4 regions of the Streptomyces sp. NBC_01384 genome follow, and region 3 is predicted to be linked to each of the others. Evidence: riboswitches for the same ligand, from Rfam matches in the RefSeq annotation. Region 3 holds a riboswitch; each other region holds the start of a gene.

Region 1 (5,355 bases), 5.5 Mb from region 3:
GATATCGGGCGTCGACCTCTCCCGCGAGCTGACGCCCCGGCAGGAGAAGGAGGTCAAGCAGGCCTTCCTCGCCCACCATGTGCTCGTCTTCCGCGACCAGAACCTCACGCCCGAGGACCACAAGCGGTTCGCCGAGCTCTTCGGCCCGCTCCACCCCGTCGCCCTGCCCGCCGAGGGCTCCGACCCGTACATCCTGGAGATCAGCGCGGACAAAAACTCCCGCGAGGTGGCCGGCAACGGCTGGCACGCCGACGGCACCGCGGACCCCGAGCCGTCCCTCGGCTCCATGCTCCATCTCACCAGGATTCCGGAGACCGGCAGCGGCGGGGACACCCTGTTCGCCAACATGCACCTGGCCTACGACATGCTGTCGCCGTCGATGAAGACGTTCCTGGACGGCCTCACCGCCGTCCACGACGGCGCCCGCCCCTGGCTGGCGCAGGGGCAGACCCCGCCGCCCGAGTACGACGTCCCGCGTACCGAACACCCCGTCGTGGTCCGCCACCCCGACACCGGGCGCAAGCTGCTCTTCGTCAATGCCCCCTACACCTCGCACATCCCCCAGCTGTCCGGTTCCGAGAGCGCCGCGGTCCTCGGCATGCTGTACGAGCACATCGCCCGCACGGCCCTGCTGCACTGCCGGGTCCGCTGGCAGCCGAAGACGCTGACGTTCTGGGACAACCGCTGCGTCCAGCACCACGCCGTCTGGGACTACTACCCGCACACGCGCCACGGCCGCCGCGTGGCCATCGACGGCACCCGGCCCCAGGCATGACCTCGGCTCCGCCCACCTGGTTCGCGGAGCTGACCGGGGTGCTCCACGAAGGCCAGAGCGAGACGGCGGGCGCCGACTGGGCCCGCCGCCTGCACACCGCCCTCAGTGACGGGCGTGTCCCTGTCACTCTGGACGTCGTCCACGCGTGGCACCTGTACACGGTGATCCCGCTGTTGGCCGCGGTGGACGCACGCGCGGGGCGCACCACGGCTGCCTGCGCGGCCCTGGCCGCCGCGCACGAACGAGCACTTGAGGGAAGGTCGGTCACGCGAGAGGAATGGGCCGACCTGCTGGAACCGGTGCTCCGGCAGGTCTATCGCGACGCCTACGGCTTCGAGGAGGCCTTCGCCGTCGCCTACGAGAACGCCCGGGCCTACGCCGTCGCCAACGGCTTCGACGGCGCCGACGCGGACAAGTACGGCACCGACTACGCGGAGTCGACCACAGAGCCCAACACCCGTGCCTACGCCGAGGCCAACGCCCTGGCGAACGCGCGAGCGGTGGCGGCGGCGTATGCGACGGCCGACGCCGAGGCCTTCGCTCGCACCTTCCCCGGTGCCCGAACCCGCGCGTACGCGCGGGCGGTCGCCGCCGACGCCCGGCACACGTCGGCGTACGCGCGACTCGCGGAGGGCCTGCTGACCGCCCTGGAGCGTGGGCCGTTCAAACCGCTCGGATTCATGGCATAAAGCGGAATGTCTACTTGCTCTTGAGACGCCATCGCCCGCCTGGACCGAGGCATCCCCCCACACCGGTGTCCCCGCCGACGTCCTCGCGGAACACCTGGTCCTGCGGGTGGGCGAGCTGGACTGGTGGCTGCCGTACCGGGTCACCCGGTGGCTGCAGGAGGCGATGGCCGTCTGAGGAGAGGACCGGGACGGTGTCCGGGATGCCGGCGCCACCGGAAGGACCGGCGAGTGCGCTGTACTCGCCGGTTGTTCCGGTCCGAGGGGGCCGAGTCTCAGGGAGTCAGGTGGGCCGTACCGCGCTGTAGATCGCCGATTGTCCGGCGAAGAAGATCGACTCCTCGCGTATGTACGCCCCCGGGCTCGGGGCGTGGATCATCATGGCGTTGCCGAGGTAGAAGCCGATGTGGCTGACGTCGCCGTAGAAGAGGATCAGGTCGCCGAGTTGGATGTCGGCGAGGGGGACCGGCGTCCCGGCGGTCGCCTGACCGTGCACGGTCCGGGGGAGTGCCACCCCGGCGGCCCTCCACGCGGCCTGGGTGAGGCTGGAGGAATCGTACGAGTCCGGTCCGGTCGCGCCCCAGACACACGGCTTGCCGATCTGCGCGCGGGCGAAGGCGAGTGCCTTCGTGGCCTTCATGCCGTAACCCGAGTTCGGTTCGGCGCCGGTATCGGTGCCGGTGCCGGCACCGGTGTCGAGGGGGGCTCCGATGATGCCGAGGGGAATGCCGGTGCCGATGGACGCGTCCATGGTGAGGGCGGCCGACTGCTGTCCCAGCCACGCCTCCTCGGCTTGGGCCTGGGCCTGGATCTGGGCCTGGGCTTGAGCCTGGGCCTGGGCTTGGACTTGAGCCTGGGCCTGGGCCTGAAGGAGGGCCTGTTCCTCGGCGGCACCCCAGGCGTCCTCCGTCGATCGCGACTCGATTGCCGCGAGCGGCGTGCTCCGTTGTCCGGTGTGCTTGGACAGCAGCTCACGGGCGGTCGTGAGCTTGCGCCGGCTCTGTTCCTTGGAGGCCTTCAGCGAGGAGTGCTGCGGCTCGGCGGCCGGCGCGGGCAGAGCCTTCGTGGCCTCCTGCCATGTCTCCGGCACGGCAGGGAGCGCGGGGGCTGCAGGGAGCGCGGGGGCTGCCGGGAGTGTGGGGGCCGCCGGGAGTGCGGCGACTGCGGGCCTGGCGGTCAGCTCCGCAACGGGACCGGCTGCCGCGCCGGTCGCGGGTCCGGCCGTCAACTCCGGTACGGGGCGGCCGGCCGCCGCCCGCTCACGGTTGGTGAGTCCCTCTTCCGAACGCCGCGCCGGGTCCGTGGGCCGCGTCTCGGCCGGGCGGTTCGGCATTCTGTCGGCGGGCAGCCTGGCCGGCACGGTCGGACCCAACCGCGTGCGCGCCACGTCGAACCACGGCTTGGTGACGTCGTCGAGGGCGGGATCGCTGCGCCTGCGCACGGTTTCGGGTGCCGGGCTGACGCGGTTGCGGCTCCCTGTGGTCATCGCGCGGGTTCCGTTGACGAACCCGGTGGCGTTCTCGGCCTGGTCGTAGAGGCTGTGGATCCGCTGCTGGACCTCTTCGCGGCTCGGTCCGTCCGCGTCGGTGAGGGCCGCCGTCGCTCGGGCGGAGGTGCGCGTGCCAGGGAGGCTGCTGCCTCCAGGGCGCGGGGTTCGTTCCGGCGCCATGGGGGACGTACTCCTTCCGTGCTCCGCCTACCGAGTCGGCTGTCGGGTTCGGGCGGAGGATTCCGGAAGGCATGCCCTACGACCCTTGCCCTGCCGGGCAGTTGGGCCGATTCACCCCAAGTTCGGTTGGGTCCCCGGCTCCGGTTGCCCCAGGGGCGCACCGGACTTGGCGGAGGCCGCGCGACCCGGCGAGGTTCGCCGGAGGGAGTCGTGCGGTCCATCCGCCAACTTAGCCAATTTGTGCGCCTCGTGTGAAGGTTGAAGTGCGAAGTGCCCGATATGTATTTGTGACCTTCGTCGTACTGGCAGAAGTGCTCGGCCTCGTCGGCCGGAGAGCGTCCGGGGCGCCCTTTGGACGTTGACCCTTGGACAACGGCGGCCGAACGTACGCGGCCCGCGCCTTCCGGGCCGACCTTCCCGAACGCCGCAAGCACGGGTGAGGCGCCACGCCCGCGGTCAGCGTTCCGCGGGCGGGGACGTTCCGCTGGGGTGGGGCAGGTGGTGGCCGTTGACGGGGCGGGTCGTGAAGTGCGGCCGGTGGAGGTGGTGGGAGGCGATGCGTTCGATGATCAGGAGCGCGGCGTCGTCGTTGGGCTGGTCGCCGACGTGGGCGACGAGGTCGTCGTGGATGTGGCGCAGCAGGGCTTCGGGGCTGGGGGCGGCCAAGGCGGCGACCCGTTCGGCGAGGGGGTAGAACGCGCCTGTCGGTGAGCGCGCCTCGATCACGCCGTCGGTGTAGAGCAGCAGGATGTCGCCGGTCTCGAAGGTGAACGGATCGGGGCGGTGGCTCGCGACGGGCAGTTCGCACATGCCCAGCGGGGGCATGGGGTGGTGGGCGTGCAGGGCCGTCACCTTGTGATCGCGCAGCAGCAGGGCCGGCGGATGACCGCAGTTGATCAATTCGGACTGGGGTCCCTCGTCGGGGATGTCGAGGACGAGCGTGGTGACGAAGTGCTCGCCGGGGTCGTGCCGGGTGTCGGCCACGTCCTCGAGATCGTGGCGCACGCTCACCTCGAGCGCCGCCACGAGTTCGGGCAGTGTGGCGTACCGGTGAGCACCCTCGCGGAACGCGCCGAGCACCACCGACGCCTCGCCGATGGAGCCCAGGCCCTTGCCGCGGACGTCGCCGATGATGACGCGGGTGGAGGAGGCCTGGGCGGCGCGGGTGACCGCGAACAGGTCGCCCCCGATCTGCGTCTCGTCGTCGGCGGCCAGATACAGCCAGGCCACACGCAACGGCCCGATCCTGCGGGGCGGCGGCCGCAGCAGCACGCGCTGCGCCGTCTCGGCCACCGACCGTGCCCGGCTCAGCTCCCGAGCGCGCCGCTCCCGTACGTGGCAGACGAAGACCACCAGCGCGGACAGTACGGACAGGGCGATGATCTGCGCGATGTGGTTGGCCGTGGTCAGCCCGCCGTGGAATATCGCGATGAACACCTGGGCGGCCACCGCCAGTACCCCGACCAGCGCGGTCAGCCGCGGCCCGGCCAAGGAGGCGGTGAGGGCGGGGGCGATGACCAGCAACGGACCCAGGTGGACATCGGTCGGGGAGTGCAGGTCCACCACGGCGATCACTACGATCAGCGCGAGAGGAATCGCCACCAGCCCGCGGCCCGACGGCTGCTCCACGAGGCGGTCCACTGACACACGTCGGACACCCACATATCCCATTTTGCTCCCGTTCCCCGGGCGCCTGCTTCTCGGGAAACGACTCATAAGGTGGGCTTATGGGGTCATAGATCCGGCCCGACTACTGACTAAGGTTTGCCTTAGTTTAGGCTTCCGGGCGAGTCACCCTGCCACCGTTCGAAGGGAACCTGATCATGCCTCGCCCTCTGCGGGTAGCCATTGTCGGTGCCGGCCCCGCCGGGATCTACGCTGCCGACGCGCTGCTGAAGTCCGCAGTGGCCGTCGAGCCCGGTGTGTCCATCGACCTCTTCGAGCGGATGCCGGCCCCGTTCGGTCTGATCCGCTACGGCGTCGCCCCCGACCATCCGCGGATCAAGGGCGTCATCACGGCCCTGCACCAGGTGCTCGACAAGCCCCAGATCCGCCTCTTCGGCAACGTCGACTACCCCGGGGACATCAACCTGGACGACCTGCGCGCCTTCTACGACGCGGTCGTCTTCTCCACCGGGGCGACGGCCGACCGGGCGCTCGACATACCCGGCATCGACCTCGAGGGCTCGTACGGCGCTGCCGACTTCGTCTCCTGGTACGACGGG
Region 2 (5,355 bases), 1.3 Mb from region 3:
CGAAGAGCACCGCCCGGACCTGCTCCACATGGCGGGGTGCCGCCCGCTCCAGGACGGCCATGCCCTCGTCCGTGAGCACCGCGACCTGGCCGCGCTTGTCGCTGGGACAGCCCTCCCGGCGCACCAGGCCGTCGTTCGCCAGCCGGGTCACGCCGTACGTCAGCCGGCTGCGGGTGATCTTCAGGATCTCGGCGAGGTCGGTCATCCGCAGCCGCCGGTCCGGCGCCTCGGAGAGCATGGCCAGGATGGAGTAGTAAAGGTGGGGCATGCCGGCCTCCGCCTGGAGCTGCCGGTCGAGCGTGTCCGTGAGGAGCGAGGTGGCGGCGATGTACGAGCGCCAGGCGCGTTGTTCGGCGGGGGAGAGCCAGCGGGTGGTCATGTCACTAGTCTAGGTATTGTTTAAAAGTTGAACCACTAGGAGCTCAGAGCTCGAAGCTGGAGGGTGCGCCCCATGCCCCACCCCTACGTCCTGTTGTCCGCCGCCGTCTCCCTCGACGGCTTCCTCGACGACACCGGCCCCGAACGGCTGCTGCTCTCGGGTCCGGCCGACTTCGACCGGGTCGACGAGGTACGGGCGTCCAGCGACGCGATCCTGGTCGGCGCGGGGACACTCCGTACCGACAATCCCCGGCTCCTCGTCAACTCCGCCGAACGGCGGGCGGCGCGGGTCGCCGCCGGGCGCCCGGAGTACCCGCTGAAGGTCACCGTCAGCGGGTCCGGCGACCTCGACCCGGACGCGCAGTTCTGGCACACCGGTGGCGAGAAGGTCGTCTATACGACGGACAAGGGCGCCGAGCGGGCCGCCGAGGCCCTGCGCGGTCTGGACGTCGACGTGGTCCCGACGGGGCCCGAGCTGGACTGGCCGGCCGTACTCGAACACCTTCACGACGTACGAGGGGTACGGCGGCTCATGGTCGAGGGCGGCGGGCGGGTGCACACCCAGCTGGTGCGCCAGGGGCTGGCCGACGAACTGCAGCTCGCCGTCGCGCCGCTGTTCGTGGGGGACGCGGACGCGCCGCGGCTGTTCGGACCCGGGGGGTATCCGCCCGGTCGGATGCGGCTGGTGGAGACACGGCCGGTCGGGGACGTCGTCCTCATCCGGTACGTCCCCACGGCGCCGGGCGTCGGTGGGCTCGCCTCCGCGGCGGACCGGCACTGGCTGGGGGTCGCGTGCGAGCTCGCGGGGCTGTGTCCGCCCTCGGAGACCGCGTTCAGCGTGGGGGCGGTGGTCGTGGCGGCCGACGGGACCGAGCTGGCGCGCGGGCACTCCCGGGAGGGGAGCGATGCCGTGGTGCACGCCGAGGAGGCCGCGCTCGCGAAGGTCGACCCCGCGGACCCGCGGCTCGGCTCCGCCACCGTGTACAGCAGTCTCGAGCCGTGTGCCCGGCGGGCGTCCCGACCCGCGCCCTGTGCGCGGTTGATCCTCGACGCGGGGGTACGGCGGGTCGTGACGGCCTGGCGCGAGCCTGACACCTTCGTGGCGGCTGCCGACGGCAATGGCCTGCTGGCGGCCGCGGGGGTCGACGTCGTCGTGCTGCCCGAGTACGAAGAGCGGGCGAAGCTGCCGAACCGCCACCTTCTTCCGGGGTGAACTCCTCCCGCCGGGGTGACCTCGAAAGCCTTCCGGGGTGACCTCGAAAGGCGGACGCCCGTGCCGGAAGGCGGACGCCCGTGCCGGAAGGAGGGGCGGGCGTAAACGTGTGTGCTTGGGGTCCCGCGTATGGCGTACACTGGTTTCAACGACGCGGGGTGGAGCAGCTCGGTAGCTCGCTGGGCTCATAACCCAGAGGTCGCAGGTTCAAATCCTGTCCCCGCTACTGAAGGCCAAGGGCCGGAACTCGGAAACGAGTTCCGGCCCTTGGTTTTTTCCCTGCCGCCCCGACGTTCTGTAGTCTTCTGGTCACTATGAGTCGTCCCGCTGCGAGTCGTCTGCGGTGGCTGGTGCGGCGCGGCCCGGCGCTCGCGCTGCTGCTCGCCGCGGGCGCCCTGTTCCTCGGGGCCTGCCACGGCGGCCACGACTTCGTGCCGCACGGCGGGACCGTCGTCGCCCCGGCCGGGGACCACCACGGATGCGGCGGCCCGGCGGACGCCGAACACGCCACGGACGAGCATCACATGGCCGCGCAGACCGGGGAGCGGAAAGGACCGCGAGGGGAGCCCCGGACGCGGCAGGCGCCGGGGTTGTCCTGGGCCCGCGCGTACTTCTTCGGCTGTACATCGTCGACGAGGGCGACGAGGGCACCGAGGGCGTTGCACGGGCTGCGGCGCACTGGGGTGCCGGGGGCCGAGCTGTAGGGCGTACGTACCCAGCCCGCCACGCGTGTCCCCCGGTCGGGCCACACCGGTCGCCTGCCGCCCCCGCTCCGGGAAACCTGGACGGGTGGGGCAGCGAGGAGGTGTGCAGCGGGCTGACGAGCCGGACGACGAGTCGTACGAACGGCTGTGCGGGGAGTCGTGCGACGAGCCGTACGACGAGCAGGCGCCCAGCCGGGTCGAGACGGACCGGAGCCGGATGTCGTATGCGCGCAGCTTCGTCCGGGTACTGCCCGCGCTGCTCATCGCCGTCGGCGCGTTCCACGACTACTTCACCCCGTCGGCCTTCACCGCGGGGCCCCTCTTCACGGCCGCGCCGCTGGTGGCCGCGCCGCTCTTCTCGCTGCGCGGCACGGTGCTCACCGGCACCGCGGCGGTCGTCGCGGTGCTCTCGATCCACGTCAGGCTCGGCGTCGTACTGCGCGTGGTCGCGATGACCGAGGTGATCACGATGGTGACGGTCGCCGTGCTGGCCGTGCTCATCAATATCCTGGTCCGCCGCACGGGCGAACGGCTCGCCTCGGCCCACGAGATCGCCGAGGCGGCCCAGCGCGCCGTGCTGCCGGAACCCGACGAGCGGATCGGCGGGGTCGAGGTCGCGGCGCGCTACGAGGCCGCGCAGGCGGGCGCGTTCATCGGCGGTGACCTGTACGCGGTGCAGGACTCCCCGCACGGCGTACGGCTGGTGGCGGGCGACGTACGCGGGAAGGGCATGGGCGCGGTGGCCGCCGTGGCGGTGGTCATCGGGGCGTTCCGGGAGGCGGCCGAGCAGGAGGCGACGCCGGAGGCGGTGGCGCAGCGGCTGGAGCGGGCGCTGGCCCGCGAGGGCACCCGGCGCGAGGGCCTCGACGCCTTCGAGGGGTTCACCACCGCCGTCCTCGCGGAGATCCCGCACGAGGGCGCGGTCGTACGGATCGTCAACCGCGGCCACCCGCCGCCGCTGCTCCTGCACGCGGACGGCACGCTGGTCACGCTCGCCGCCGCGAACCCGGCGCTGCCGCTCGGAATGGGTGAGCTGGGCAGCTGGCCGGACCGCGCCGAAGAGGCGGCGTTCCCGCACGGGGCAACGCTGCTCCTCTACACGGACGGGCTGTCCGAGGCCCGCGACGCGCACGGCCGTTTCTACGATCCGGCCGCGCGCCTCGCCGGACGCGTCTTCCCCGGCCCCGACGCACTGCTGGCCACGCTCGCGGAGGAGGTCCGCCGGCACACGGGCGGCGTCCTGACGGACGACATGGCGCTGCTCGCCGTACGACGGCCGTAGCCGCCGCGGAGGACTTCTCGATCGTTGTCACGAGGGGTGATCGGGCGGTTCCCCTCCGCATGACAACTGACACGCTGTCAAGTGACCCGGAAGTAGTGACGCGTGGTCAAGTCGTCCGATTTTCGCCGTTCGTGACCTGTAAGTCCTGGCCAAGAGTGGTTAATGATCAGTGCGAACGGCTTGGAATCAGGTACCCGGGTCTATTAACGTTCGATAACGCAGCGCGGTCGTCCCAGCCGTCACAAGAGTCGGCTCCGTGCGCACGCGCCGAATCCCGCAAGGGAACCGGGGAACCATCAACTTGGGGTGAATCGAGCGTCTTTCACGGTGGAGACACCGTGGGTCGACGCGCGTAGGAGACCTTCCTGCTCCGAACCCGTCAGCTAACCCGGTAGGCGAGAAGGAAGGAAAGGAGCACGCCCAAGTGGCGTCCAACCGGCCCGCCCAGCCCACTTCGTTCGCGCCGAACGACACCCAGACTTTTGGCTACGCCTACGGCAAGGACGAGGGCCCCTGGGAGGAGTGGAACCCCACCGAGGATTCCGTCCTTCCCGTCCGCGGCCGGCATCGCGTCTCCAAGCAGCGCGGGGGCGGACTCGCCCGCAGCTCCACGGTTCTGGGCGTCGGTGTCCTGGCCGCCGTCGGCGCGGGCGGCATGGCCACCGCGGCGCCCGGCAAGCCGCCGGTCTCCATCTCGCTGCCCGACTTCTCCTCGGTCACCGAATCGGCCAAGGCGCTGATATCCGACGGCGGTTCCAGCACGCCGAAGGCCTCCGCCACCCCGCTCACCAGCGCCGGTGTGAGCAGCGCCGACGCCGCGCGGGGCAACAAGGACGCGGGCGAGGCGCTGCGCGCCCGCATCATCCTGCAGGCCGAGTCGCAGCAGGACCAGGTCGACAAGGCGGCCCAGGACGCCGCCGAGGCCGCCGCCGCGAAGAAGGCGGTCACGCTGGCCGCCCAGGAGAAGGACGGCGCCGAGGCCAAGGTCGCCGCCGCGAAGAAGAAGGCGGACGAAGAGGCCAAGCAGAAGGCCGAGGCCGCGCGCCTCGCCGAGCTCGCCAAGAGCTACTCGCTGCCGACCTCCTCGTACACCCTGACCGGCCGCTTCGGTGACCCCGGTTCCATGTGGTCCTCCGGCTACCACACCGGCCTCGACTTCGCGGCCCCCACCGGCACGCTGATCAAGGCGATCCACGGCGGCACCGTCACGGAGGCGGGCTGGGCCGGCGCGTACGGCTACCGCACCATCCTCACCCTCGACGACGGCACCGAGCTGTGGTTCTGCCACCAGTCGTCCATCAGCGTCAGCGTGGGGCAGAAGGTGGCCACCGGCGACATCATCGGCCGCGTGGGCGCGACCGGCAATGTGACCGGGCCGCACCTGCACCTGGAGGTCCACCCGGGCGGCGGCGACGCGATCGACCCGATGGCGTGGCTGCAGAGCAAGGGCCTGAACCCCTGATCCTTCCGGCGCGACGGGCCTGATTCCTGATCCCTCCGGCGGGCCGGGCCCGCAGGTGGAATGCGGAATGTGGAATACGGCCGTCCGGTACGGGCGTTGAAGTCAGGCATGACTTCTCTCCGCAAGCTCGGTTCCTCCGGCGTCGAGGTCTTCCCGCTCGCCCTCGGCGGCAACGTCTTCGGCTGGACCGCCGACGAGGCGCAGTCCTTCGCCGTGCTCGACGCGTACACGGCCGGGGGCGGCAACTTCGTCGACACCGCCGACGCCTACTCCTCCTGGGTCCCCGGCAACGAGGGCGGCGAATCGGAGACGATCA
Region 3 (5,355 bases):
CCTGACGGTTCCGGCCGCCATCACCAACCAGGCCGCCACCGCGATCCACAGCAGCACCCGCCCGAGCCCCTTGGGCCACGAGACGTCGACGGCGGTCGCGACCGTCAGGGCCGCCGCCGCGGTCATGCCCATCGGGAACACGGTCGCCCAGCGCCGCACGTCGTAGCGCGGGCGCGGCCACAGCAGCTCCGCGACGGCCAGGACGAGGTACCAGCCGAGGCCGAGCACGAGCAGGCCGACGGTCACGCCGTGCAGCACGCCGTTGTCGTCGTCGTTCCAGAGGTAGGGGTTCACTCGGTACGCGGCGATCAGCTTCGATCCGGCCAGGGCCGAGATGGTGAGCGCGCCGCCCGCGATCCAGTGTTCCCCGGCCCCCACGGCGACCTCGCGGAAGTCGAAGCACAGCAGCGCCACCACGTACAGCGCGATTCCCAGCCAGAACAGCACCAGCGCCGTGTGCGCGAGCCAGTCCGCGCGCACGGCCGGGGCGAGCGCCGCGCCCAGCACCGCGAGCCCCTCCGTGGCCACGGCCGGGAGAAACACGGTTCCGGGCATACCGCGCGCGATGTGCCGTACGACCAGGAAGAGCAGTCCCGGCCAGAGCGCGGCCGACAGGGCGAGCAGGGCCTCCGCCGGCACCTGCCACCCCAGCGTGACCAGCCGGGTGCCGAGCACGGTGGTGGCCGCGACCGAGGTGAGCGCGCCGGGCGTGCCGGCCTCCGCCACCCACCGCCGCCGCTCCCGCAGCAGCCGTACGACGAAGTCCGTGGCGAGCCCGAGCCAGCCGACGGCCGCCAGGGCCAGCGCGATGCGGGAGAGGGTCTCGTAGCCGGTCAGCTGCAGCCCGACCGAGAGGGTTCCGGTGGCCATGACGGCGGCTCCGGCACTGGGCGGACGCTGCGCCCACCAGGTGTGCAGTCGGGCCCACCGGGCGCGGGGCGGGGAGGTGGCTGGCATGGGCCCGATGCTAGGGATCTTTGAACGGGTTGCCCGCGGGGCACGCGCGCGAAGCCGGGAAAACGCCCCCACGCGCGTGTGGCGCACGAAAACGCGGGGCACGCGCGCGTGGAGCCCGATGAGTTTCACGCGCGCGTGCCCCGCGGCAAGGCGTTATGCCGGACGCACCACGCTGTGGATGATCGACTCGCCGCCGTAGAAGATCGACTCCTCGCGGACGTACGCGCCCGGCTTGGGGGCGTGGATCATCATGCCGTTGCCGATGTACAGGCCGACGTGGCTGATGTCGTCGTAGAAGAAGACGAGGTCACCGGGCTTGATGTCGGCGAGGGCCACGGTGGTGCCCACGTTCACCTGGTCGTAGGTGGTGCGCGGGAGGGCGACGTCGGCGGCCTTCCAGGCGGCCTGGGTGAGGCCGGAGCAGTCGTACGAGCCGGGCCCGGTCGCACCCCACACGTACGGCTTGCCGATCTGGGCGCGGGCGAAGGCGATGGCCTTGTCGGCCTTGGTGGCGTAGGAGGAGTCGGCCGCCGAGGTCCCGGAGGTTCCAGAGGTCCCGGTGGTCGCGGAACCTGTCTGCTGCTGGGCCGCCGCCTCCTGGGCCTTCTTCGCCGCCGCGGCCTGCTGCTGCGCCAGCTCCGCCGCTTTGCGGTCGGCCTCTTCCTGCTGCTTCTTCTCGATCGCCGCGAGCCGGGCCTTGTCCTCGGCGGTCAGCTTCGAGAGCAGTTCGCGCGCTTCGGCGAGCTTGCGCTGGACATCGGCCTTGGACGTCTTCAGGGAGTCCTGCGACGTGGTGAGCGTCTGCAGGCTCTGGGAGGCCTCCGCACGTTTCTTCGTGGTGGCGGCCTGCTCGGTGACGTAGTCGTCGACGGCCGCCTTCTGGCGGGTGGTCAGACGGTCCATCAGCTGGCTCTGGTCGAAGTAGTCCTGCGGATTGTCGGCCAGCAGGAGGCTCGCGGTGTCGGGGACGGCGGCACCGGTGCGGTACTGCGCCGCCGCGAACGAACCCAGCTCCTCGCGCGCGGTGTTGAGCTTCTCCGTGCGCTTGGCCACGTCGGTGAGGAGGGAGTCGACGCGCTTGCGCTGCTGGGCGGTCTTCTCCCTGGTCGCGTTGTACTTCTCGGTGGCCGTCTCGGCCTGGTGGTAGAGATCGTCGACCTTCTTCTCGACCTCTTCGATGCTCGGCTTGGAATCGGCCGACGGCGCGGCGTTCGCCGTCTGGGAGAGCAGGGCCACGGAGGTGAGGGCCGCGGTGGCGAGGGCGGGGGTCCGTATGCCCGCTATGCGCGTACCCGTAGGACTCCACTTGCGATGTGACGCCAAGAGAGGCGACTCCTTCCGTCATCCGCCTACCGAGTTAGCTGTCGGGTTCGGGCGGGTACTTCCGGAAGGTTTGCCCTACGGTCCTTGCCCCACAAGGCAGTTGGACCGATTCACCCCAAGGTCGGTTTGGGTCCCCGGTTCCGGCTGCCGCGCGGGCGCACCGGATTCGGCGGAGACCGCACGGCCCGACGACGTTCGCCGGTTGCTGTCGAGCGGTCTGCCCGGCACGGTAGCCAAGTCATAAGTGTTCTGTGAAGTTTGATGTGCGATATGCCCGATACATTTTCGTGACCTTGACCCTGGGGGCCGCCGGTCATGGCTGACCGTAAGGAAGCGATTCTGAACGGTGACGGCGGGCCGTGGTGGGTGATGGTGGGCTGTGGCGGCGGAAAGACGGCACGCGGTCACGGAAAAACCGGTCGGGTTTCCAGGGTGGCCTCGGGTTGTCAGTGGGGCGGCCTAGACTCGGAGAGCGATGAGCAGCCTCTTTGACGACAGCTTCCTGGCGGACCTCCAGCCTTCAAGGGCCCATGAGGAAGAGCCCCCGCCGCCGCCCGAGGACGGGGCGCCGGAGCCGCTTCCGGACGACCTGTTCGGCGGCCGTTTCGACGTGCCCGCGAGCCGGGACACGTACTACCGCGACGGTGCGCACCGCCCTGCCGTGGACCCGGCGGCCCTGCTGGACGGGCTGAACGAGAACCAGCGCGCGGCCGTGGTGCACTCCGGCTCCCCGCTGCTCATCGTGGCCGGTGCCGGCTCCGGCAAGACCCGGGTGCTCACGCACCGGATCGCGCATCTGCTGGGCGAGCGCCATGTCCACCCCGGCCAGATCCTCGCGATCACCTTCACGAACAAGGCCGCGGGTGAGATGAAGGAGCGCGTCGAGCAGCTCGTCGGCCCGCGCGCGAACGCGATGTGGGTGATGACCTTCCACAGCGCGTGTGTGCGGATCCTGCGCCGCGAGAGCAAGAAGCTCGGCTTCACCTCCTCCTTCTCGATCTACGACGCCGCCGACAGCAAGCGTCTGATGGCGCTCGTATGCCGTGATCTGGATCTCGATCCGAAGCGTTTCCCGCCGAAGTCCTTCAGCGCCAAGATCTCGAACCTGAAGAACGAGCTGATCGACGAGGAGGACTTCGCCGCCCAGGCCGCCGACGGTTTCGAGAAGACCCTCGCCCAGGCCTACGCGATGTACCAGTCCCGGCTGCGTGAGGCCAACGCGCTCGACTTCGACGACCTGATCATGACCACGGTCAACCTGCTGCGCGCGTTCCCGGATGTCGCCGAGCACTACCGGCGCCGCTTCCGACATGTCCTGGTCGACGAGTACCAGGACACGAACCACGCGCAGTACGCCCTGGTCAGGGAGCTCGTCGGCCCGGCCGCCGGTGACCGGTCCGAGGACGTGTCGCCCGCCGAGGGCGACCTCGAGCCCGCCGAGCTGTGCGTCGTGGGTGACGCCGACCAGTCGATCTACGCCTTCCGTGGCGCGACCATCCGCAACATCCTCCAGTTCGAGGAGGACTACCCGGACGCGACGACGATCCTGCTGGAGCAGAACTACCGCTCCACCCAGACGATCCTGTCCGCCGCCAACGCGGTCATCGAGCGCAACGAGTCCCGCCGCCCCAAGAACCTCTGGACCAACGCGGGCGCCGGTTCGAACATCACGGGCTATGTCGCCGACACCGAGCACGACGAGGCCCAGTTCGTCGCCGACGAGATAGACCGTCTCACCGACGCGGGTAAGGCCAAGGCGGGCGACGTCGCCGTCTTCTACCGTACGAACGCCCAGTCCCGTGTCTTCGAAGAGGTCTTCATCCGCGTCGGCCTGCCCTACAAGGTCGTCGGCGGCGTCCGCTTCTACGAGCGCAAGGAGGTCCGGGACGTCCTGGCGTATCTCAGGGTCCTGGCCAACCCCGAGGACTCGGTCCCGCTGCGCCGCATCCTGAACGTTCCCAAGCGCGGTATCGGCGAGCGCGCGGAAGCCATGATCGACGCGCTCTCGCAGCGCGAGAAGATCAGCTTCGCGGGGGCACTGCGCCGCGTCGACGAGGCGTACGGGATGGCGGCGCGGTCGACGAACGCCGTGAAGCGGTTCAACACGCTCATGGAGGATCTCCGTACGATCGTCGAGTCCGGCGCGGGCCCGGCGACCGTCCTGGAGGCGGTTCTCGAACGCACCGGCTACCTCGCCGAGCTGCAGGCCTCCACCGACCCGCAGGACGAGACCCGGATCGAGAACCTTCAGGAACTCGCCGCCGTGGCCCTGGAGTTCGAGCAGGAGTCCGGCGAGGGCGAGGGCGAGGGTGAGGGAGAAGGCACGGGTGCGGCGGCCGGCGCGGGCGCGGCGTCCGGTGGGCTCTCCGCCTTCCTGGAGCGGGTCGCGCTCGTCGCCGACTCCGACCAGATCCCGGACGAGGAGGACGGCAACGGCGTCATCACGTTGATGACCCTGCACACCGCCAAGGGTCTGGAGTTCCCGGTCGTCTTCCTCACCGGCATGGAGGACGGCGTCTTCCCGCACATGCGCGCGTTGGGCCAGGTCAAGGAGCTGGAGGAGGAGCGGCGCCTCGCGTACGTCGGCATCACGCGCGCGCGGGAGCGGCTGTACCTCACCCGCTCCTCCATGCGCAGCGCATGGGGCCAGCCCTCGTACAACCCGCCGTCCCGCTTCCTGGAGGAGATCCCGGACGTACACCTGGAGTGGAAGCGCACGGGCGCGACGGCTCCCGTGTCCTCGGGCCCCGTCTCCGGCGTGGCCGCCTCGCTGTCGGCCTCGCGTTCGCGGTCCGCGGCGTCCGGCGCCTCCGGCTTCGCGACGCGTCGCGGGGCCTCCGAGAAGCCGGTGGTCTCGCTGGCGGTCGGCGACCGGGTCACCCACGACCAGTTCGGGCTGGGCACCGTGGTCGGCGTGAAGGGGACGGGGGCGAACGCGGAGGCGACGATCGACTTCGGCGAGGCGAAGCCGAAGCGGTTGCTGCTGCGGTACGCGCCGGTGGAGAAGCTGTAGCTCCACGGGGGCTGTAGCTCTACGGGGCTACAGCTCTACGAGGCTGTGGCTCTACGGGTCTG
Region 4 (5,355 bases), 200 kb from region 3:
GCATCCAGTATCGACGCCCCGCAGCGTGGACACACGATCCTCGACTACTGCAACGCGGCGGGGATCCGTCGGCTCGTCACGGACGAGGACATCATCCCGGTCGAGACGTTCATCGCGTACGGCGAGTGGTTCCAGCAGAAGTTGGTGCCCGAGCTGGAGCGGGTGCGGGTGGTGTCCGTCGACCGACGGGGCGGCGAGGGTTTCGAACTCAAGCTGGACTCCGGTGAGTCGTTCACGGCACGGGCGGTCGTCGTGGCCACCGGGCTGTACGGGCTCGCCCATCTGCCGCCCGAGCTCGGCGGCGCCGCGGCGGACGGGCCCACACCCACCGGCCCTGTCTCGCACAGTTCCCAGCACCACGACCTCAGCCGGTTCTCCGGCAAGGAGCTGATCATCGTCGGCGCGGGCCAGTCAGCCCTGGAGACGGCGGCGCTCGCGGCGGAGGCGGGCGCGCGGGTGCGGGTGGTGTCCCGGGGCCGCGGCAAGGTCGCCTTCGGCGCGCCGCCCTGGGAGCAGCCGAAGCTGCGCCCGGAGTCGCCCTTCGGGCGTGCCTGGTCGCTGTGGGCGCTCAGTTACTACCCCCACCCCTACCGCTATCTGCCCGCCGAGGCCCGGCACTACCTGGTCCGCCGGGTACTCGGTCCCCTCGGCGCCTGGTGGCTCCGCGACCGCTTCGAGGGCAAGGTCGAGGTCAGCGAGGTCTCCGGGATTGTCGGCGCCGGTGTTTCCGGCGGACGCCCCGTCCTCTCCGTCCAGACCCTGGGCGGCCGGGCCGAGGAGCTCTCCGCCGACCATGTCATCGCGGCGACCGGCTATCGCGTCGACATCGCCGCGATGGACTTCCTCGGACACGAGTTGCGTACGGAGCTCGCGGTGAGCCGCGGTACCCCGAAGCTCGGTGCCGGGTATCGGTCCTCCGTGCCCGGGCTGTACTTCACGGGGTTGCCGGCGGCGGCTTCGTACGGGCCGGTGATGCGGTTCGTGTGCGGTACGGAGTTCGCTTCGCCGCGGCTGGCCAAACACTTGGCGGGCGCGCACGGGTGAGGTGGCCGGGGTCCGTACGGCCGAGGGGGCGGTGGCTTGTGGGCCACGCCCCCGGGCCGGGGGCAACCCATCGCTCCAGAGCATGAGTTGGGGTTCGGCGGTCACATCCGGCGGTGCCGCGTCATCCTCTGGAGTGACATTCCGCTCGGAGTTTTTTCGTACCGCCCACTTCGGTGCGTGGGGGCGGAACCGGACGTTGTACGCCTGGAACGCCCCGTACGGTGGGCTGTGTTGCTGACGGGATACCGGACGTCGTCCGGTTCACGCCGGGCCGATGAGTCGTTCGATCCGTATTCTTCGGATCATGGCCGCTCCGACTGCATATTCACTCATCGCCACTGACTTGGACGGAACGCTGCTCCGCGGCGACGACACACTCTCCGACCGGTCCCGGGCCGCGCTGGAGAGGGTGGCCGAGGCGGGCGCCCGGCATTTGGTGGTGACGGGGCGCCCGGCGCCGAGAGTACGACCGCTGCTCGACGAACTCGGCGGTGTGGGGCTGGCGGTGTGCGGCCAGGGGGCGCAGTTGTACGACCCGGCGGAGGACCGCCTGCTGTGGTCGGTGACCCTGGACAGGGAGCTCGCGGAGACGGCGCTCGGCAAGATCGAGGCGGAGGTCGGGCTGCTCTACGCGGCCGTGGACCAGGACGGCGTGGACGGGCTGACGCTCATCGAGCCGGGGTATGTGATGCCGCATCCCACGCTTCCGGCGGTACGGGTGCGCCGCCGCGACGACCTCTGGACGGAGCCGATCAGCAAGGTGTTGCTCCGTCACCCGTCATTGTCCGATGACGAGTTGGCGGCGGCGGCCCGTGGAGTGGTGGGCTCCCTGGCCACGGTCACCATGTCGGGGCCCGGCACCGTCGAACTCCAGCCATGCGGCGTGACCAAGGCGACCGGCCTGGCCCTCGCCGCCGCTCACCTCGGCCTGACCCCCGCCGAGACCATTGCCTTCGGTGACATGCCCAACGACATCCCCATGTTCGACTGGGCCGCCCACGGGGTCGCCATGGCCAACGCCCATCCGGAACTGAAGGCGGTGGCCGACGAGGTGACCCTGTCGAACGAGGACGACGGGATCGCGGTGGTACTGGAGCGGTTGTTCCCCATCGACCTCGGCGGCCCCGTCGGCTCTGTCAGCTCTGTCAGTAGGGCCCGTTGACGTTGTCGATCGAGCCGTAGACCTTCGCCGCGTAGTTGCAGGCGGCGGTGATGTTCGCGACCGGGTCGTAGGGGCTCATCGAAGTGCCCGCCACGTGGTAGGCCTTGAACGTCGGGTCGATGACCTGGAGGAGGCCCTTGGAAGGGATGCCCTTCGCGGCGTTGGAGTCCCAGTTGTTGATCGCGAGGGGGTTGCCGGAGGACTCGCGCATGACGTTGCGGTAGATGCCGTTGTAGGTTCCCGGAATCCGGTTGCGGGCCATGATGTCCAGCGACTGCTTGATCCAGCCGTCGAGGTTGTTCGTGTACTTCTTCGGGGAGGCGGCGGTGGACTTGGCGGTCACCTTTTTCGCCTTTGTCGTATTGGCGGTGCTTTTGACGGTTCTCGTGCCCACGGTCAGTGTGAGGCCCGGGGGGAGCACCGTCGGGTCGGGACCGATGACCGCGCGGTTGGCCTGGTACAGCTTCTGCCAGCCGCCGCTTGAGGGGTACTTCTGCGCGATCGTGGCCAGGGTGTCGCCCGCGACCACCTTGTACGTGATGAGCTGGACGTCAGTGGTGGTCGCGGTGACGGTGGCGGCCTGGGCGCAGGTCGCGCCCAGGATCGGGAGGGCGAGCGCGACTCCACCCATTCCCGCGGCGAGGATGCCGCGGGCGAGGAAAGTGCGGGTCTTCGGGCAGCGGCCATTACCACGTGCGGCCATGACGGATTCCTCTCCGGCGCCTGCGAGGTGAGCTGTCGGGTTCGGGCGGGAGCTGCCCGGCCGCACGATATGTGCGACTTCACCCCTAGCCGTTCCGGTGTCCGGATCGGCGGCTTACCTGGGTCCCCCGCTCCTGCCGCGCGTGTGTGTGGGTGGGGTGGAATTTTCCGGGCGGCGGCAGGATTGGGCGGTCCGTCCGGATTGACGTGAACGTATGCGAGAGCACATGTCGGGAACAAGTCCTGATTTCCCGGTGTTGATCGCTTTCACCTGGGTTTAGTGAGGGGTGAATTGCCCGATTATTCCGGAACGTGACGCTCAACTTGCCTTATGCAAAGGGAGAGTCATTGGGCGGGGGTGGGGGATGTTCCCTGTTTGCGCGTGACCCAACTCACGCGACCAAGCGTGCGTAAAGCGACAATGGCGGCAACTCGGGCATTAAGGTGCGAGCGTCCAGGCGGCCGAGTCTTCGGGCGGGGCCGGGCGCACCTCCCACACGGACAGGTCCGTGTCGGGGTCGTCGTCGGGGAGCCGGCCCGCGTTGGGCTTGAAGTAGAGGCCGTAGGCCCAGTATCCGGGGAGTTCGTGGCACATCAGGTCGGGGTGGGGGCTGAACTCATGCCCCGCGTAAGTCCTGTTGATCCTCGCCACCGCTTCGGCCCGTGAGATCCCGAAGCGCGTGACCATCTCGTCGGCCATCTCGCGGAAGTACGCGAGCATCCCCTCGTCCAGGGCCATGAGGAATTCACCGGTCCGCGCCATGCTCCTCAGGGTTGCCCATGGCACTGCCAGGACTCCAGCCCGCCGTGCGCGGGATTCTCTTCTCCCACGTCCGGTGGAAGACCACCTCGTGGCCGTCCTTGCAGATCAGTTCGTTGGAGGTGATGAACTCGCGTGCGTCGCAGGTGATTTCGGAGCGGGTCTCGACCCTCGCGTCCCAGGACAGATCCGGGCGGTGCAGACGGATCGACCACGTCGAGCGGGCGCGGGCCGAGAGGGGGTCCGACTCGACGATCGCGTACGTGTCCAGCGCGTCCTGGGTGTATTCGAGGCCGTCCGGGTGGATGAGGGTGCCGCCGTGGCGGGGGGCCACCTCCAGGCGCCATTCACCTTTTGCCACGTCACGTACGACCAGGCGTTCGGGGCGGAGTTCGTCGAGAGTGGCCGGGACGGCCACCCCGAGGGGTTCGGACTGTTCAGGCTCCCCGAAGGCGATCTCGGGGTCCGACTCCCGCGCCCGTACCGGGAGTTCGAGAGAACTGCCCGCCGGGTCCAGGGTGAAGCCCGCCTCCGAGCCCGGCTGGGGCCAGATCCACGGCCAGTACGCCGAGGAGAGGGAGAGGCGGATGCGGTGACCGGGCGGGAAGGCGTAGCCAATGGCGGTCAGGTCGAAAACCACGTCCTCCGTAGAGCCCGGTTTCCAGGAGACCGCCTGATCGGGGCCGTAGCGCGCTGACAGGTCCAGGGCACCCCGGGTGACCAGGGTCGAGGAACCGTCGGGCGCCACGTCGCACACCCGGGCGATCACCTGGCCCCAGGGGGAGTGGGACGTCAGACGCAGGCGGACCCTCGGGCGGCCCAGGATCCAGGTCTCCCCAGGGACCTCGAACTCGAAGCAGGCCGACCTCGCGTCCTCCTCCCGCTGGTTCGGCGGCAGGTCCCCGTCGTTGCCGGCGGGACGGAAGCGGCCCGCGTCCACGCCGGTGTGCTGGGGGGAGCGCACCAGTACGGGTGCACCCCGGAGCACGTACGCGATCGGGGTCACGGAGGGGGAGGGCCAGACGGCGTCGCCCACCCAGCGGCCGGGGAGGGACGGGTACGTCGTGGCCGGGGGGCGCGCGTCCATGACGTACGAGCGCAGGAGCGGGAGCGGGAGCGGCGTCGCGTCTGTGCCGGTTACGTTCGCGGCGGTCGAGTCTGTGCCGGTTGAGCCTGTGGCGGTCGCGTCTGCGTGGGTCGCGTACGCGTCGGGCGGGTTCGTGTCGGGCGCGTTCGTGTCGGTCACATCCGTGGTGGGTGGCTTGAGCCAGTGGTCCCACCAGTTCAGCGTCTCCTGGAGGAAGCCGATCGCCGGGCCCGGCGGGAGGCCCCGGTCCGGGTACTGGTGGGACCAGGGACCGATCAGGCCGCGTACCCGGTCCGGGGGGCGCAGCACCGTGTCCCGGTACGGGTCGTGCCAGCCGCCCACCGCCAGTACGGCCGCCCCGATCCCGTCGTAGCCCCCGGCTTCGCGGACGCTGTCGTGGCGCCAGTACGCGTCGCGGGTCGGGTGGGACAGCCACGTATGGATGAACGGTTCCACCGTCTCCAGGCGCTTCACCCACATGTCGCGCCACATCACCTGGCCCACGTGCGCCGGGTCGGGCGGGCGGGCGACGTGGGCGAGCAGTCTGGCCGCCCGGGCGTGTGTGTCGAGGCCGAGGGCGGAACCTCCCATGTGGTGCAC

Evidence for each region. A riboswitch is a leader RNA that binds a small molecule or an ion and turns the genes downstream of it on or off. The one in region 3 is predicted to bind cyclic di-AMP.
Region 1: another riboswitch for cyclic di-AMP. It lies ahead of OG747_RS42690 (C40 family peptidase); the one in region 3 lies ahead of OG747_RS17240 (NlpC/P60 family protein).
Region 2: another riboswitch for cyclic di-AMP. It lies ahead of OG747_RS23510 (M23 family metallopeptidase); the one in region 3 lies ahead of OG747_RS17240 (NlpC/P60 family protein).
Region 4: another riboswitch for cyclic di-AMP. It lies ahead of OG747_RS18235 (transglycosylase SLT domain-containing protein); the one in region 3 lies ahead of OG747_RS17240 (NlpC/P60 family protein).

What each region holds. Positions count from the first base shown of each region.
Region 1 covers NZ_CP109559.1:9,308,129-9,313,483, forward strand. The annotation lists gene OG747_RS42675 (TauD/TfdA dioxygenase family protein) at 1-775, shown strand, start outside; gene OG747_RS42680 (SpcZ) at 772-1,464, shown strand; gene OG747_RS42685 (DUF5825 family protein) at 1,430-1,639, shown strand; gene OG747_RS42690 (C40 family peptidase) at 1,745-3,130, opposite strand; cyclic di-AMP (ydaO/yuaA leader) riboswitch at 3,139-3,312, opposite strand; gene OG747_RS42695 (PP2C family protein-serine/threonine phosphatase) at 3,587-4,777, opposite strand; gene OG747_RS42700 (FAD-dependent oxidoreductase) at 4,954-5,355, shown strand, end outside.
Region 2 covers NZ_CP109559.1:5,101,245-5,106,599, forward strand. The annotation lists gene OG747_RS23485 (MarR family winged helix-turn-helix transcriptional regulator) at 1-379, opposite strand, end outside; gene OG747_RS23490 (dihydrofolate reductase family protein) at 452-1,591, shown strand; tRNA gene OG747_RS23495 (tRNA-Met) at 1,744-1,817, shown strand; gene OG747_RS23500 (hypothetical protein) at 1,906-2,295, shown strand; gene OG747_RS23505 (PP2C family protein-serine/threonine phosphatase) at 2,513-3,577, shown strand; cyclic di-AMP (ydaO/yuaA leader) riboswitch at 3,833-3,990, shown strand; gene OG747_RS23510 (M23 family metallopeptidase) at 4,002-5,039, shown strand; gene OG747_RS23515 (aldo/keto reductase) at 5,148-5,355, shown strand, end outside.
Region 3 covers NZ_CP109559.1:3,808,971-3,814,325, reverse strand. The annotation lists gene OG747_RS17245 (tellurite resistance/C4-dicarboxylate transporter family protein) at 1-957, opposite strand, end outside; gene OG747_RS17240 (NlpC/P60 family protein) at 1,111-2,280, opposite strand; cyclic di-AMP (ydaO/yuaA leader) riboswitch at 2,288-2,462, opposite strand; gene pcrA (DNA helicase PcrA) at 2,756-5,293, shown strand.
Region 4 covers NZ_CP109559.1:4,010,020-4,015,374, reverse strand. The annotation lists gene OG747_RS18245 (FAD-dependent oxidoreductase) at 1-1,044, shown strand, start outside; gene OG747_RS18240 (HAD family hydrolase) at 1,349-2,206, shown strand; gene OG747_RS18235 (transglycosylase SLT domain-containing protein) at 2,190-2,909, opposite strand; cyclic di-AMP (ydaO/yuaA leader) riboswitch at 2,914-3,074, opposite strand; gene OG747_RS18230 (hypothetical protein) at 3,348-3,671, opposite strand; gene OG747_RS18225 (CocE/NonD family hydrolase) at 3,655-5,355, opposite strand, start outside.